DNA from 2 places in the Bradyrhizobium sp. 604_D8_N2_3 genome. Region 2 is predicted to be linked to the other one. Evidence: riboswitches for the same ligand, from Rfam matches in the RefSeq annotation. Region 2 holds a riboswitch; the other holds the start of a gene.
The links. Region 2 has a riboswitch for cobalamin ahead of metE (5-methyltetrahydropteroyltriglutamate--homocysteine S-methyltransferase). Riboswitches for the same ligand answer to the same signal wherever they lie in the genome.
Positions count from the first base shown of each region.

Region 1: it holds a riboswitch for cobalamin, as region 2 does, so the genes downstream of both, AB7245_RS24440 (ribonucleoside-diphosphate reductase subunit alpha) here and metE (5-methyltetrahydropteroyltriglutamate--homocysteine S-methyltransferase) in region 2, are expected to answer to the same signal.

Region 1 is NZ_JBPWPM010000001.1:5,135,007-5,142,641, reverse strand. Features, by position in the region: gene AB7245_RS24465 (LysR family transcriptional regulator) at 1-185, opposite strand, end outside; gene AB7245_RS24460 (MFS transporter) at 342-1,703, shown strand; gene AB7245_RS24455 (L-talarate/galactarate dehydratase) at 1,742-2,935, shown strand; gene AB7245_RS24450 (ribonuclease activity regulator RraA) at 2,948-3,727, shown strand; gene AB7245_RS24445 (nuclear transport factor 2 family protein) at 3,729-4,178, shown strand; cobalamin riboswitch at 4,566-4,783, shown strand; gene AB7245_RS24440 (ribonucleoside-diphosphate reductase subunit alpha) at 4,906-7,635, shown strand, end outside.
Region 2 is NZ_JBPWPM010000001.1:1,326,175-1,333,809, reverse strand. Features, by position in the region: gene AB7245_RS06225 (cytochrome-c peroxidase) at 1,452-2,519, shown strand; gene metE (5-methyltetrahydropteroyltriglutamate--homocysteine S-methyltransferase) at 3,345-5,660, opposite strand; cobalamin riboswitch at 5,760-5,959, opposite strand; gene AB7245_RS06215 (IS630 family transposase) at 6,372-7,493, shown strand.

The DNA of each region.
Region 1 (7,635 bases), 3.8 Mb from region 2:
CCGGCCGCGGTCAGCCTGACCGATCGGCTGGTGCGCTCGAGCAGCTTGACGGCAAGCGTTGCCTCCAAGATCTGGATCTGCCGGCTGAGCGGCGGCTGCGTCATATTCAGCCGCTTGGCGGCACGACCGAAATTCAGCTCATCGGCCACCGCCACGAACGCGCGTACCTGTCCGAACTCGATCATTGATACCTTTTCTGGATCAATTAAATCCAAAAATGAGTTTAGACCTGAATTGATCGCTGATCTAGCTTTCTCGCGTCCGATCGTCGCTGGCGTTCCGGACATCCACGGTCGCCGAAGGCGGCCGGGCAAACAAAATCGGGAAAGAAGGGGAGCAGCGTGGCCACGGAGCAGAAGCCGTCCGCACGGACGCATTATCGTTTCGTCACTCTGGCGTTGATCACCATCCTGCTCGCGCTCAGCAGCGGCGACCGGGCGACGCTATCGATCGCCGGGCCGAACATGTCGAAGGCGCTCGGCATCACGCCGGTCGAGCTCGGCTGGATGTTTTCGGCGTTCGCGTGGGCCTATGTACTTGCGCATCTTCCCGCTGGCTGGATCGCGGATCGGCTCGGTGCGAAACAGACCATTTTGGGCGGATTGATCTTGTGGTCGCTCGTCACCTTCCTGATGAGCTGCGTCGGCTGGGCCAGCTACCCGTTCCTGGTGATGCTGATCCTGCGCTTCATGCTCGGTGTCTTCGAGTCGCCTGTCGGCCCCGCGGCCGGGCGTATCATCGCGGCGTGGTTTCCGTCCGCGGAGCGCGGCGTCGCGGGCGCCATTTTCAACAGCGCCCAATATGTCTCGCTCGTCCTCTTCACGCCGCTGATGGGCTTCCTCGATCACCGCTTCGGCTGGGAGCACATTTTTGGCGTGATGGGCGTGCTGGGCTTCCTGTTCGCGGCGCTCTGGGCCGTCGCCTACTACCCGCCGAGTCGTCATCCCAAAATTGGAGCCGCAGAGCTCGATCATCTGCGTGCCGGAGGCGCGCTGGTCGAACTCGGCGGGGCATCGTCTGCCGCCGCTGCGGAGCAGGGGCCGCGCTGGTCTGATCTCGCCGAGCTGTTCAGGAGCCGCATGCTCTTCGGCATCTTCCTGGCGCAATACGGCATCTCGTCCATCACCTGGTTCTTCGTGTCCTGGTTTCCGACCTACCTCGTCAAGGACCGCGGCCTGTCGGTGCTCGATGCGAGCCTGATCGCGACCATCCCCGCCATCTGCGGCTTCGTCGGCGGCGTTACCACAGGCTTTTTCACCGACTGGCTGTTCAAGCGCACCGGTTCGCTCAGCATCGCGCGCAAGACCCCGATCACGGTCGGCCTCGTCATGACGGTGCTGATCATCGGCTGCAACTACACGGACTCCACGGTCCTGATCACCGTGCTGATGAGCGCGGCCTTCTTCGGCAAGGGTTTTGGCTCGCTGGGCTGGACGGTCGTTGCCGACACTGCGCCCAAGGAGGTGATCGGGCTCACGGGCGGCGTCTTCAACGCCGTCGGCAACACCGCCGGAATCGTGACGCCTGTTGCGATCGGCTACATCCTCTCCGCCACCGGATCGTTCAACGGCGCGTTGCTGTATGTCGGCCTGCATGGGCTGCTGGCCGTGCTCTGTTACTGGGTCATCGTCGGGCCGATCGAGCGTCTCGTCATTCGCGAAGGCAGCGGGCTGATCCGCTCCGCGCCGGTCGCTGCCGAATGACATCATTTCCCGTAAATCCACATCGATAGGAGAAAGCCATGAACTACCAGGTCAACGCGCGCATTATCGCCAACCCGCTCGCGGCAGGGCTCGCAGCCGGGGAAGCGACGACGGACCGGATCGCATGGGTGAGGACGTCGCTCGTCTTCCTGCCGCTCGCCCAGGCGATCAGCGATGCCAAGGTTCTCACCGGCCGGCAAAAGCCCCTCACCGAGATCGCCTTCCTGTTTGCCGAGATCGAGACCGAGAACGGCCACAGCGGCATCGGCTACAGCTATTCGAAGCGTGCCGGTGGTCCGGGGCAGTTTGCGCACGCCAGGGAGATCGCCGGCGACCTGATCGGCGAGGATCCGAACGACATCGCGCGTCTGTGGGACAAGCTCGTCTGGGCCGGCGCCTCGGTCGGCCGCAGCGGCATGTCCACGCAGGCCATCGCCGCCTTCGACATCGCGCTGTGGGATCTCAAGGCCAAGCGCGCCAAGCTGCCGCTGGCAAAGCTGCTCGGTGCCCATCGTGACTCCGTGCGCTGCTACAACACCTCGGGCGGATATCTTTCGATGCCGATCGAGGAGGTGAAAGAACGCGTCAGCATGGCGCTCGACAGGGGCATCGGCGCCATCAAGCTGAAGGTCGGCCAGCCCGATCCGATGGTCGACCTCAAGCGCATCGAGGCGGTTCGCAACCATATCGGCGACGTTCCGCTGGCGATCGACGCCAACCAGCAATGGGACCGCACCACGGCGCTGCGCTTCGGCCGCATCGCCGAGCAATTCAACCTGACCTGGATCGAGGAGCCGCTCGACGCCTACGATTACGAAGGTCATGCGGCGCTGGCGGCCGAGCTTGCGACCCCGATTGCGACCGGCGAGATGTTGACCAGCATCGACGAGCATTACGAGCTGATCCGCAACAATTCGGTCGATTTCATCCAGCCGGATGCACCGCGCGTCGGCGGCATCACGCCGTTCCTCAAGATCCTCGCGCTCGCCGACCACAAGAAGCTCCAGCTTGCGCCGCACTATTGCATGGAGATCCATCTGCACCTGACCGCGGCCTATGCCCGGGAGCCCTGGGTCGAGCATTTCGAGTGGTCGGAGGCGATGTTCAACGAGAAGCTCGAGGTCGTGAACGGCCGCATGATCGTGCCGAACCGACCGGGCCTCGGCTTCAGCCTGTCGGAGCAGGCGCGCGCCTGGGCCCGTGACGTCCACGAGGTCGGAAAGCGCCCCTGAGGGAGGATGGCCATGTACGAACCAAAGACGAAGCTTAGTCCCCTGGATCCGTCTGTCATCCGCCGGCTGAAGGATGTCTCCTCGGGTTCGCTGACCACCGAGCTGTTCAAGAAAGGCCTGCGCCAGTGCTTCCTGGTCGGGCTGGTGCCGATGAACAAGGACGCGGTCCGCTTCGCCGGCGAGGCCTTCACCATGCGCATGATCCCGGCGCGAGAGGATCTCGATACCATAGAGACGCTCACGCCGTATCCGAACGCGGACAATCTGCAGTGGGAAGCGGTCGAGAGTATCCCGCCCGGCCATGTCCTGGTGATCGACAGCCGTAACGATCCGCGCGCGGCCTCTGCGGGCGCTATGCTGCCGACGCGGATGAAGGTGCGGGGCGCCGCGGCCATTGTCACTGATGGTGCGTTTCGTGACGGCCAGGAGCTGGCGCGGCTCGATTTCCCCGCCTATGCCCGGCAGGTCACGGCATCGACGCGGTTGTCGTATCATCGCGTCGCGGATCTGAATATTCCAATCGCCTGCGCCGACGTGGCGGTCTACCCGGGCGACATCATCGTCGGTGACGGTGACGGCATCACGGTCGTGCCACGGCATTTGGCCGCCGAAATGGCCGACCTCTGCGAGAGGCGGGACCAGCTCGAGAAGTACCTGTCGTATCGTATCAGTGCGGGCGAGCCGCTCTACGGCGTCTATCCGCCCACACCTGCCGTGCGCGCCGACTTTGAGGCCTGGAAAAAGGCCGGTGCGGATCCGGCGCGGGCCACGACGATCCGGGCGGGAGCCTGACATGAGCAAGACATCGCCCGCCGCCATGGAGGCGACGATCCGTCGCTATTTCGACGCCTGCAACGCCGCCGACTACGATGCCTTGATGGCCTGCTTCACAGCGGACGCGGTTCACTACTTCCCACCCGGCTTGCCGGACATTCCATGGCGTGGCGCCGATACCATCGCGCGCAAATGGATCTGGTGCGTCGAGAATCTCGGGTCGCGATGGACGATCGAAAAGATTCTTTGCTCGTCGACGTCGCCGGAAGCCGTGATCGAATGGACGCACTGGAAGCGCACGCATGGCACGGCGCTTCGCGGCGACGAATGGTACGCGTTCGAAGGGGCGAGCGGTCGCATCAAGGAGATCAGGGCTTATTATGCGGCGCCCGCCGATCCCTCGGCTCGGATCTGCGAACTCGTCGATTTCGACTATCGCGATCGCGGCTATCACCTTTCGTCCGAATAGCGTCGAGCGTCCACGCCGTTCCTGGGCGGCGAGGGCGCCTTCACCGCCGTCATCGTGACGCGCATCGGGCTGACCAGCTCGGTCTGGCTCGCCGGCCAGCGATGCTCGCCGTGCGGCGAAACGAGGACCTTTGCGGAGAAGCACCTCGGTGCAATCAGGGCGAAAATTGCGGAGCTGCGCGTGCTGGAAGCGACAGTGACGTCGCTGGTGAGCGGCTGCGAGGCGACATGCAGCGGCAGCGTCGCGCCGGACTGTGTGATCCTGCAGTCGGGCCGTGGGTCACACAGCGCGCCAAGCTGAAGAGCGCCCCAAGTGCGAATTCCCGCATTCCACAGGGAACAGAGCTTCTGACCCGCAACGAATCGTTGACACCCGGCTGCATATGTCACCACATGTGGGCGTCACGGTTCCGCTGGATCGCAAGATTTAGTGGCTAAGAGGGAAGCCGGTGAACCGCGCGAGAGCGCGGAATTCCGGCGCTGCCCCCGCAACTGTCAGCAGCGAGCTGCTTCCGAACAATCGTCACTGGCGCCTTTCGCGCCGGGAAGACGGGAAGTGGGCGACGACCTGCGAGCCAGGAGACCTGCCGCGACAATCTGAACGTCCACGGGCGGGGTGTCCGGCGGTCGCTTGCATGCACCGCCCGGCAACTCTGCTGCCGGCGTTTCTGCAGCGTCCTTCCTTACAGCCCCGCTCAAACACAACGCGCGCATCACGGGGCCCATTGATGTCACTGAACCTGCACGACGCGGACACCGCTTCCGCACCCATCGTTCATTTGCGTCCACAATCGCTTGCGCCTGCTTCGAGCGAGCCGGCCATGCAGATCATCCGTCGCAACGGCAAGGTCTCGCCGTTCGATTCCGCCAAGATCGCGGTCGCCATGACCAAGGCTTTCCTTGCGGTCGAAGGCACCAGCGCGGTCGCCTCACGCCGCGTCCATGAGAGCGTGGAGCAGCTGACGGCCGAAGTCGTCACTGCGCTGATGCGGCGGGCAGGCGAGGGACGCACCTTCCATATCGAGGACGTGCAGGACCAGGTCGAGCTCGCCTTGATGCGGAGCGAGCACCACAAGGTCGCACGCGCCTATGTGCTGTACCGCGAGGAGCGGTCGCGCCAGCGCGCCGAGGAGGCGGCCGCGGAAGCGACGCCCGCTGTCGCGCCGGCACTTCAGGTCACGCTCGCCGACGGTTCGCGCGTTGGTCTCGACGCCAAGCGGCTTGCGCTGATTATCGGCGAAGCCTGCGCCGACCTCGACGGCGTTTCCGCGGCACCCGTGCTCACCGAGACCACCCGCAATCTCTACGACGGCATCAGCCAGGACGAACTGGCGCTGGCCTCGATCATGGCCGGGCGCACGCTGGTCGAGGAGGAGCCGAACTACGCCTATGTCAGCGCGCGCCTGCTGCTGGACAAGCTGCGCGGCGAGGTGCTGTCCTATGTCCATGCCGTGCCGACCTCCGCCTCGCAGGCCGATATGGCTGTACGCTATGTCGAATATTTCCCGGCCTATGTGAAGACCGGCATTGCCGCCGAACTGCTCGATCCTGAACTGGCCCGCTTCGACCTCGGCCGGATCGCGGCTGCACTCAAGCCCGAGCGCGACCTGAATTTCCAGTTCCTCGGCCTCCAGACACTTTACGACCGCTACTTCCTGCACGTCCGCGGCAAGCGGATCGAACTGCCGCAAGCCTTCTTCATGCGCGTCGCGATGGGTCTTGCGGTTCGCGAGATCGACCGCGAAGCCAAGGCGATCGAGTTCTACGATCTGCTGTCGTCGTTCGACTTCATGGCCTCGACGCCGACGCTGTTTAATTCGGGTACGCTGCGTCCGCAATTGTCGTCCTGTTTTCTCACAACCGTCTCGGACGATCTCGACGGCATCTTCAAGTCGATCAAGGACAACGCACTGCTGGCAAAATATTCCGGCGGCCTCGGCAACGACTGGACGCCGGTCCGCGGTCTCGGCGCCCACATCAAGGGCACCAACGGCGAGAGCCAGGGCATCATCCCGTTCCTGAAGGTTGCCAACGACACCGCGATTGCCGTCAACCAGGGCGGCAAGCGCAAGGGCGCGGTCTGCGCCTATCTTGAGACCTGGCACGTCGACATCGAGGAATTCCTCGACCTGCGCAAGAACACCGGCGACGACCGCCGCCGCACCCACGACATGAACACCGCCAATTGGGTGCCGGACCTGTTCATGCAGCGCGTCGATGCCGATGGCGAATGGACGCTGTTCTCGCCTGACGAGACGCCCGATTTGCACGATCTCTATGGCGAGGCGTTCAAGACGGCTTACGAGGCCTATGAGGCCAGGGCGAAAGCCGGCGGCATGCGCGTCTTCAAGACCGTGCGCGCGAGCGACCTCTGGCGTCGCATGCTGACCATGCTGTTCGAGACCGGTCATCCCTGGATCACCTTCAAGGACCCCTGCAATCTGCGTTCGCCGCAGCGGCACGTTGGCGTGATCCACTCGTCGAACCTCTGCACCGAGATCACGCTGAACACCTCCGCCGACGAGGTCGCGGTCTGCAATCTCGGCTCCATCAACATGCTCAACCATGTCGGTCCCAATGGACTCGACCATGCCAAGCTGAAGCGGACGGTGACGACAGCAGTACGGATGCTCGACAACGTCATCGACATCAATTTCTACACCATCCCCGAGGCGCGGCGTTCCAACATGCGTCATCGTCCCGTCGGGCTCGGCCTGATGGGCTTTCAGGAAGCGCTTCAGGTCCAGCGCATTCCGACCGCGTCCGACGCGGCCGTGGCGTTTGCCGACACCAGCATGGAGGCAATCTCGTTCCACGCGATCGAAGCGTCGTCCGATCTCGCCGCGGAGCGCGGACGCTATCCGAGCTTCGAGGGCTCGCTGTGGTCGAAGGGCATCTTGCCGCTCGACTCCATCCAGCTTCTCGCCGACTCGCGCGGTGGTCTCGACGTCGATCGCTCCGCAACGCTCGACTGGGATCGCCTGCGCAAGAAGGTCACGTCCAGCGGCATGCGCAACTCGAACGTCATGGCGATCGCGCCGACGGCGACGATCTCCAACATCTGCGGCGTCTCGCAGTCGATCGAGCCGAACTATCAGAACCTGTTCGTGAAATCGAACATGTCCGGCGACTTCACGGTCGTGAACGAGTTCCTGGTGCGCGACCTCAAGGCGAGGGGGCTTTGGGACGAGGTGATGGTCTCCGACCTCAAATATTTCGACGGCAGCGTCGGCCAGATCGACCGCGTTCCTGACGATCTGAAGGCGCTCTACGCCACCGCCTTCGAGATCGACAGCGCCTGGCTGATCGAGGCGGCCGCGCGCCGGCAGAAATGGATCGACCAGTCGCAGTCGCTCAACCTCTACATCGCCAATCCCTCCGGCAAGAAGCTCGATGCGCTCTACCGGCTGGCCTGGCGGCGCGGCTTGAAGACGACCTACTATTTGCGCTCGCGCAGC
Region 2 (7,635 bases):
CGAATTTTGCTTCACAGTGTCAATGTAAAAGGAAACGTGGTCGCTAGGAGCCGTTCAAAGGCAGACTGTCGCTCAAGCAAGCGCTCTTCGAGGATCTTACGCTCGAGATCACTTAGCTCGCTTTGGAGCCTTCTGCGACAGCGCCAAATGTCATTCCGCACGTATCTGATCTCATTCAAGCGATCGTCAATCGAAGCCATCACGGATACCGTATCTAACTTGAACCATCCATCGACAACTGGTCAATCACGTCGTTCCCCCCGTAAGACGACGATGAGATCCGACGACCTGGCCATCTGCGGACATGATGTCACGATCTCCTTCCAGCATGTCCTCTTGTATCGAAGTCTTCCAACGCAGGAGCACGAAGTGACGGTTGCTTCTGCAGAAGTTCAGCGGTTTTTGCCATCACCGCGCAGGATTTCAAAAGCTGCCACTGGCCCGTGAGTGGGCCGAACGGCTATCTTGTTCCAACCACCCCCGGCCGGATCAGGTGTCGGGCCGGCCACTTAAGCGGGTGCCGAATGGGAGTATCCGGCTAATCGGACGGTCGCACCGTCAAACTCTGGGTAACCGCACCTTTCAGATTTGAGATCGGCAATTGCCATGCCAGCGAACCTCAGGTGGGACTGAAGACAAGCCATGTTCAGGCTCGGGGCCTCGTCTGTTACAAGCGAGCGGGATTTCGTGGCGGCGGCGCGCCAGAGAGGCCCGGATATGTGTCGGAGAGGCTTCAGTCGGCCGGGCGAGGCGAAATCGTGAGCGATACGCACCGCCGGACGCCTCGGCTCAGTGTCTCGCCACACCTGCGTAGATCTTATTACCACCGTTCCTGCGTGCGGCCGGCAAGCTGGCAATTTCATCTCATCACAAAAGTTTCTGTGCGATGATGTCTAGCCGGGACTAGCGCTTGTCGCATCTGTGACACTGCATGTATTCATCAAACCAAGCCATCCGACGTTGTTTGTTCGCCCGGACTCGTTCTGCAACTAAATCAGCAGCTTGCATCTCAGATGCAACTGGCATGGCTGTTGCTATTTGTTCAGCCGCACCGTGAGCGCTGCGCGCGACCAGCGGTGTAAGACGTATACGATCAACTTCGCGGGAGCGTATTAGCCACCCAATCGCTTGATGGAGAACCGATGCGGCCACCGGGCAGCTTACCCTTTTGCGGCACACTTGTTGTTGTCAGATCGACCATCACGCCGAAGGTTGAGGCACTAGTCTGATCTACCAACGCGAACGGCGCGCTCTAGCTCAAAGCGAACTCGCCAATCAAATAAGGGCCCGAAAGCCTCGTGGGCGAACGCCGGCAGCGAGCACCTCGAATTTGATGCAGCCTCGCTTTCAGAGGATCCGGCGCATGCTGCGCCGACCCGTTGAAGCAACGGAGGGTGGCATCGTTTTCGACTGTTTCCTTGATTAACAATCAGAACTGATGAGGCGGGTGTATGAACAAATTGATCCGGGAGCTTCGGCTTGTGGCTGAAGCATCTGTTTTGGCGATTGGGCTGCTGATGTCGTCACGAGCTAACGCGGACGATGATCTGATGAGAGCCGCCAAGCAGATCTTCCATCCGATCCCCTCAGTCATTCCTGCGGTAAAGGACAATCCAGTCACACATGAAAAGGTCGAGCTTGGCAAGATGCTGTTCTTTGATCCGCGGCTATCGGCAAGCGAGATCATTAGCTGCAATACGTGCCACAATCTCGGCAGCGGCGGCGTCGATGCCGGTCCGACCTCCGTCGGTCACGGCTGGAAGATCGGCCCACGTCGGGCCCCAACCGTCTACAACGCTGTGTTCAATGTGGCGCAATTCTGGGACGGACGCGCCGCGGACCTCAAGGCACAAGCCACCGGCCCTGTGCAGGCGAGTGCCGAAATGAATGCGACTCCGGATCATGTGCTCGACACCTTGAACTCAATGGCCACCTACGTCGACTTGTTCAAAAACGCTTTCCCGAACGAAGCGAGACCAGTCACCTTTGAAAACTTTGCGAAGGCAATCGAGGCTTTTGAAGCGACTCTCATTACACCTGCGGCCCCATTCGATCGGTATCTGGAGGGCAATACACATGCTCTCGATGATCAGCAGAAATCAGGGTTGGCACTGTTTATGGAGAAGGGATGCTCCTCTTGCCACAATGGAATCAACATCGGTGGACAGGCCTACTTCCCATTCGGCGTGATGAAAACGCCGGACGCAAGCCTGCTTCCGGCCGCCGATAAGGGCCGGTTCGCGGTTACCAAGGCGGTTGGCGACGAATATGTCTTCCGCGCGGCGCCGTTGCGGAATGTCGCGTTGCGAGCCCCTTACTTTCATTCGGGCCAGGTTTGGAGCCTGAAGCAAGCTGTTGCACTGATGAGTGAAATCCAGCTCGGCGCCAAGCTTAGCGATAAGGAAGAGAACGAGATCGTCGCATTTCTGAATTCGCTGACCGGGCGGCTACCTAAGATCGAGTATCCGACACTACCCACGCGTACGAACACGACGCCAAGGCCTTCTATAGACAGATAGGACTAACAGACCGGCGTCATGCCTTGCGAGTACTAACAGATGGGACGCAAGAACCCGGGGTCCCGCAATGACGCCGAATGATCCCGTGCTGTCACACATAACCAGGCACATAAAAAACGCCCGGCCTCCTCGGGAGGCCGGGCGAAAGTCACGTAGGAGCGACGCTGCTTTACGCATCGCACCAGCTTTCGTCGGTAGGGAGGACTACCGGCGATCGATTTACGGCGAGGGCATTCGCCGTCAAACAACGAGAAGCGGATATCGCTCCGCGCGAAATCTGGAGCCACTTGCCTTCCGCTCATGTCGGAAACTTCAGGAGTTGCCCAGCACTCGCCCGCTGTCCGGTTGGCAAGGGCAGTGCCTTGATCGAGCTGGGATCCTTCGCGCAAGCGGTTTGGCTGCCGTGCCCTGAAACTTAAGCGGCAGTTTGCCGTCGCGCAGCAGCATTTTGCACCCCAAACACCAACAACGCTCGATTGTCTTCGCGAAGATCGGTGCCAAGGCGCCCATTTCGTATGACATTCCGAAAGGGCGGTAAAATTGATTGTTGTGATGTAACGCATCCACGCGATGGATAAATAAAAACGTCGGGCTGTGGTTCGTGTCGAGCGTTAATGACTTCGGAATATTTCACCTGATCGGCATCGCCGGCGCGCGGTCGGCCGTCGGATCGAGAGAGGTTGTCGCCGGCTATATGCGATCGCCTCCGCCAGCGCCGGCCGGCATTCCCAGGCGCTGAATACCTTGGGAAGCTCGCAAGCACATCGCGAGCTCCCAAAGCGCGTGTATCTTATTCAAAAACGCGTTGGCGAAACGTTCGTACCGTCATGGCTCAGCCCGCAACTCGCGTGCGGCGGCCACCATATTGACGAGCGCGGGACCCACCTCCTCCCACTTTCGCGTTTTCAGTCCGCAGTCGGGATTGATCCAGAGCTGCCGATCGGAAACTCGCTGCCGCGCCAACACAATCAGCTGCTTGATCTCCGCCGCTGCTGGAACGCGCGGTGAATGAATGTCATAGACGCCGGGCCCGATCTCATTAGGATATTTGTAGGTCTTGAAGGCGTCGAGCAATTCCATTTTAGAACGCGACGTCTCGATTGAAATGACGTCGGCATCCATTGCTGCGATCGCATCGATGATTTCGTTGAACTCGGAATAACACATGTGGGTATGGATCTGAGTTCCGTCGGCGACAGCGGAGGAGCAAACGCGGAAACTGTCCACTGCCCAATCGAGATAGTCCTTCCACTGCGATTTGCGTAGCGGCAATCCCTCCCGCAATGCAGCCTCGTCGATCTGGATCATGGTCGCTCCAGCCGCCTCAAGGTCGATGACCTCATCTCGGATCGCGAGAGCGATCTGTCGGCATGTCTCGCTCCGCGGGATGTCGTCACGGACAAACGACCAGTTCAGGATCGTCACCGGTCCGGTCAGCATAGCCTTGATGGGTTTTTTGGTCAGAGACTGCGCATAGCGCCACCATTCAACGGTCATGGGCTTCGGCCGGGAGACATCTCCAAACAGGATAGGAGGACGAACGCACCGCGAGCCATAAGACTGAACCCAGCCGTGCTTGGTGAAAGCGAAGCCCAAGAGCTGCTCGCCAAAGTATTGAACCATGTCATTGCGCTCGAACTCACCGTGTACGAGCACGTCCAGGCCGATATCTTCCTGCCACTGGACGGTACGGGCTGTCTCCGCTCTCAGAAACTGCTCGTACTGCGTGTCATTCAGCGCTCCCCGCGCATGAGCCGCGCGCGCATTCCGGACGTCTGCCGTTTGCGGGAAGGATCCGATGGTTGTCGTTGGAAACATCGGCAATGCGAAGGCGACGCGCTGGACGTTGGCGCGCTGGGTGAACGCACTGCGACGGCGACGCATGCTATCGTCGATCGCGGCCATTCGTCCGGCGACCTTCGCATTGTGGATCTTGGGCGATGTTCCGCGGGTGACGGCTGCGTCCTCCGAGAGCGCAAGTTCATCGGCCACCTCGGCAGCATGGCCGGCCAGCGCTTTGCCCAATATCGAAAGTTCCTTGATCTTCTGAACTGAGAACGCCAGCCACGTCTTCAGATTGGGATCGAGATCGGTCTCTAGCTCAATGTCGATCGGAACATGAAGCAGCGAGCAGGAGGGAGCAATCTGAACACGGTCCCTGCCCAGTTTTTTGACCATAGGAGCAAGTTGGTCGAGCAGCGCCGGGAGATTGGAGCGCCACACGTTGCGACCATCAACGACGCCTAGCGAGACCACGAGATCTCTATGGGCTGTGGCGACAATTGCGTCCAACTGGTCGGGTGCCCGAACCAGGTCGACATGAAGCCCGGCAACGGGCAAGGCCAAAGTTGTTTCAAGATTGTCACCGATCGCCCCGAAATATGTGGCCAGCATGATTTTGAGGGCCGGCACGGCCTTGGCGAAATGAGCATAGGCCCGGCGGACAGCCGCCCGAGATGCGTCGTCGACGTCCGTCACTAGGCATGGCTCGTCGAGCTGAACCCATTCAGCACCGCGCGAGGCTAGTTCGCGGAGAACATCGACATAGACTGGGAGGAGCCGATCAAGCAGCGACAGCGGATTGAATGCGGGATTTACGCTTTTGCCGAGCTTCAGGAAAGTAACTGGGCCAACTAGGACGGGGCGCGTCTGGTAGCCGAGGCTTCTTGCCTCCTCATATTCCTCGATCGGCTTCCGAGAGGAATACTTAAAGATCTGATCCTGGTGAAATTCCGGCACCATGTAGTGGTAGTTGGTATCGAACCACTTCGTCATCTCCTGTGCGGCTACACCAGGCCCATGCTGAGCGTGACCACCGTCCGGAGCGCCACGCGCCATGGTGAAGTAGGTATTGAGCGACACAGGACCTTCGGTCCAGCCGTAGACGTCGGGAATGGCGCCGACCATTACGCTGGTATCGAGCACATGATCGTAGAGCGAGAAGTCATTCGAAGGAATGACGGTCGCACCGCGGGATTTCTGCCGTGCCCAATTAGCGGCACGAAGTCCACTCCCGGCCTCGAGGAGCTCGGCTTCGCTGGACTTTCCCGCCCAGTAGCTCTCGAGCGCGAATTTGAGTTCGCGTCGTGGGCCGATGCGTGACGTCCCCAGTGTGGCAACGGGAAGCGAAAGAATAGACATAGTTTAGACCCCATGATTGGGGCAAAGGCCATGGCGGACGTATGCAGCGAATATCGCTGAGCGACAGCTGCTTGGCGCACACCGGGACACCCCGCCCGTGGACGATATATTGTCGAGGCAGGTCTCCTGGCTCGCGGGTCGTCGCTGCTGTCCGGCCTTCCCGAAGCCGCATGGCTCCAGTGACTTCGTTGGACAGCGGCTCGCCGCTTACAGTTGCGGGGGCAGCGCCGGCATTGCACCGGCTTCCCTCTTAGCTCCGGATCAAACGAAATCCGGAGACCACGACGGCAGGCATTATGCGCACGAGGATCGATGCGTCAACCTACTGATTGTCGCTGCGATATTGCCCAAGCGATTGCGAGCTGTACTAGTGGCTCTGCACAGTGATTTTGACAGGTTGGGTCCGGCGGTCAGATTAGCTCCGGCAGGAGTTTCGGATCAACGAGGACCTCGATGCTGCGAGGCGTCCTTGGCTGCCGTCTGATGAGGCGGGCGCGTTCCAGTGTCAGGACCATCTGGTGAACCGTAGGCGGGCTGACGCGGAAATATTCCTGCATGTCGGTTTCGGCCGGGGGCCTGCGATGCAGCCGGGTATAGAGGTGGATAAAAGCCAGATACTGCCCCTGCGTGGGCGTGAAGGGTTTTGTCGAAGGACTCACGCCGGCCATCCGATTCAGTTGTTCGTGCGTGCCTCGAACGAGGAGGCACGCCATGAATGTACGCTATCGGGTCGAACTCAGCCAAATCGAGCGCACCGAACTGAGGGCACTGCTCAGCGGCGGCAAGCATGCGTCCCGCAAGCTCAAGCGAGCGCAGATTTTGCTGGCCGCCGATGCCGAGACCAGCGACGAGGAGATCGCAAGGAGCGTCGGCGTGAGCGGCTCGACCGTGTACCGGACCAAGCGACGCTTCGTGGAAGGCAATCTGGAGCGGGCGCTGAGCGAAGAGCCGCGTCCCGGGGCGGAGCGCAAACTCACGGGCAAGGAAGAAGCCTTGCTGGTGGCGACAGCCTGCGCCAGTCCGCCAAGGGGCCGTGCCCGCTGGACGCTAAAGCTGCTGGCGGGTGCGATGGTCAAGCTCACCGAACACAAGAGCCTGTCGCACGAGACGGTTCGGCGGCGCCTGGCCGAGAATGCCCTCAAGCCCTGGCGCAAAGACATGTGGTGCATTCCGCAGGTCGACGGCGAATACGTCGCCCGCATGGAGGATGTGCTCGACCTCTATGCCGAGGCACCCGACTCCAGGCGGCCAGTGGTGTGCTTCGACGAAAGCCCGGTGCAACTCATCGGCGAAACGCGTCAGCCCATCCCGGCCAAGCCCGGCAGGCTCGAACGTTACGATTATGAGTATCGTCGCAATGGCACGGTCAATCTCTTCGTTCTCCTCGACGTGCATCGTCCCTGGCGCAAGGTCAAGGTCACCGAGCGGCGAGCGGCAAGGGATTACGCCCAATGCATGCGTGATCTCGTCGACATCCATTATCCCGACGCCGAGATCATCCGGGTCGTCCAGGACAATTTATCGACCCACTCCGCCGGCGCCCTCTATCAGGCGTTCCCGCCCGCCGAAGCCAGGCGGATTTTGCGACGGCTCGAGTTCCACTATACCCCAAAACACGCAAGCTGGCTCAACATGGTCGAGATCGAAATCGGCGTCCTGCGGGGCCAGTGCCTGGATCGCAGGATCGACGACCCTAAGCGACTGCGCCGCGAAATCACCGCCTGGGAACGACAACGAAATGCCGCCCGCTCCCGCATCAAATGGATGTTCACAACAGACAAGGCTCGCGCCAAAATGGCTGGCGCCTACCCCGCCACTTCCAAAGAGTCATAATCCCTGTGACGAGGTACTAGGTAGGATATGACGGTCTTGCTCCCGGCCTGGTGAACACGCGTGGATCTGTGGAGGCTCCGCTTGTGAATGGATCGCGTTCTATACCCTGTTCGCGTAACCGGATGAGCTCCGCCGCCGGAAC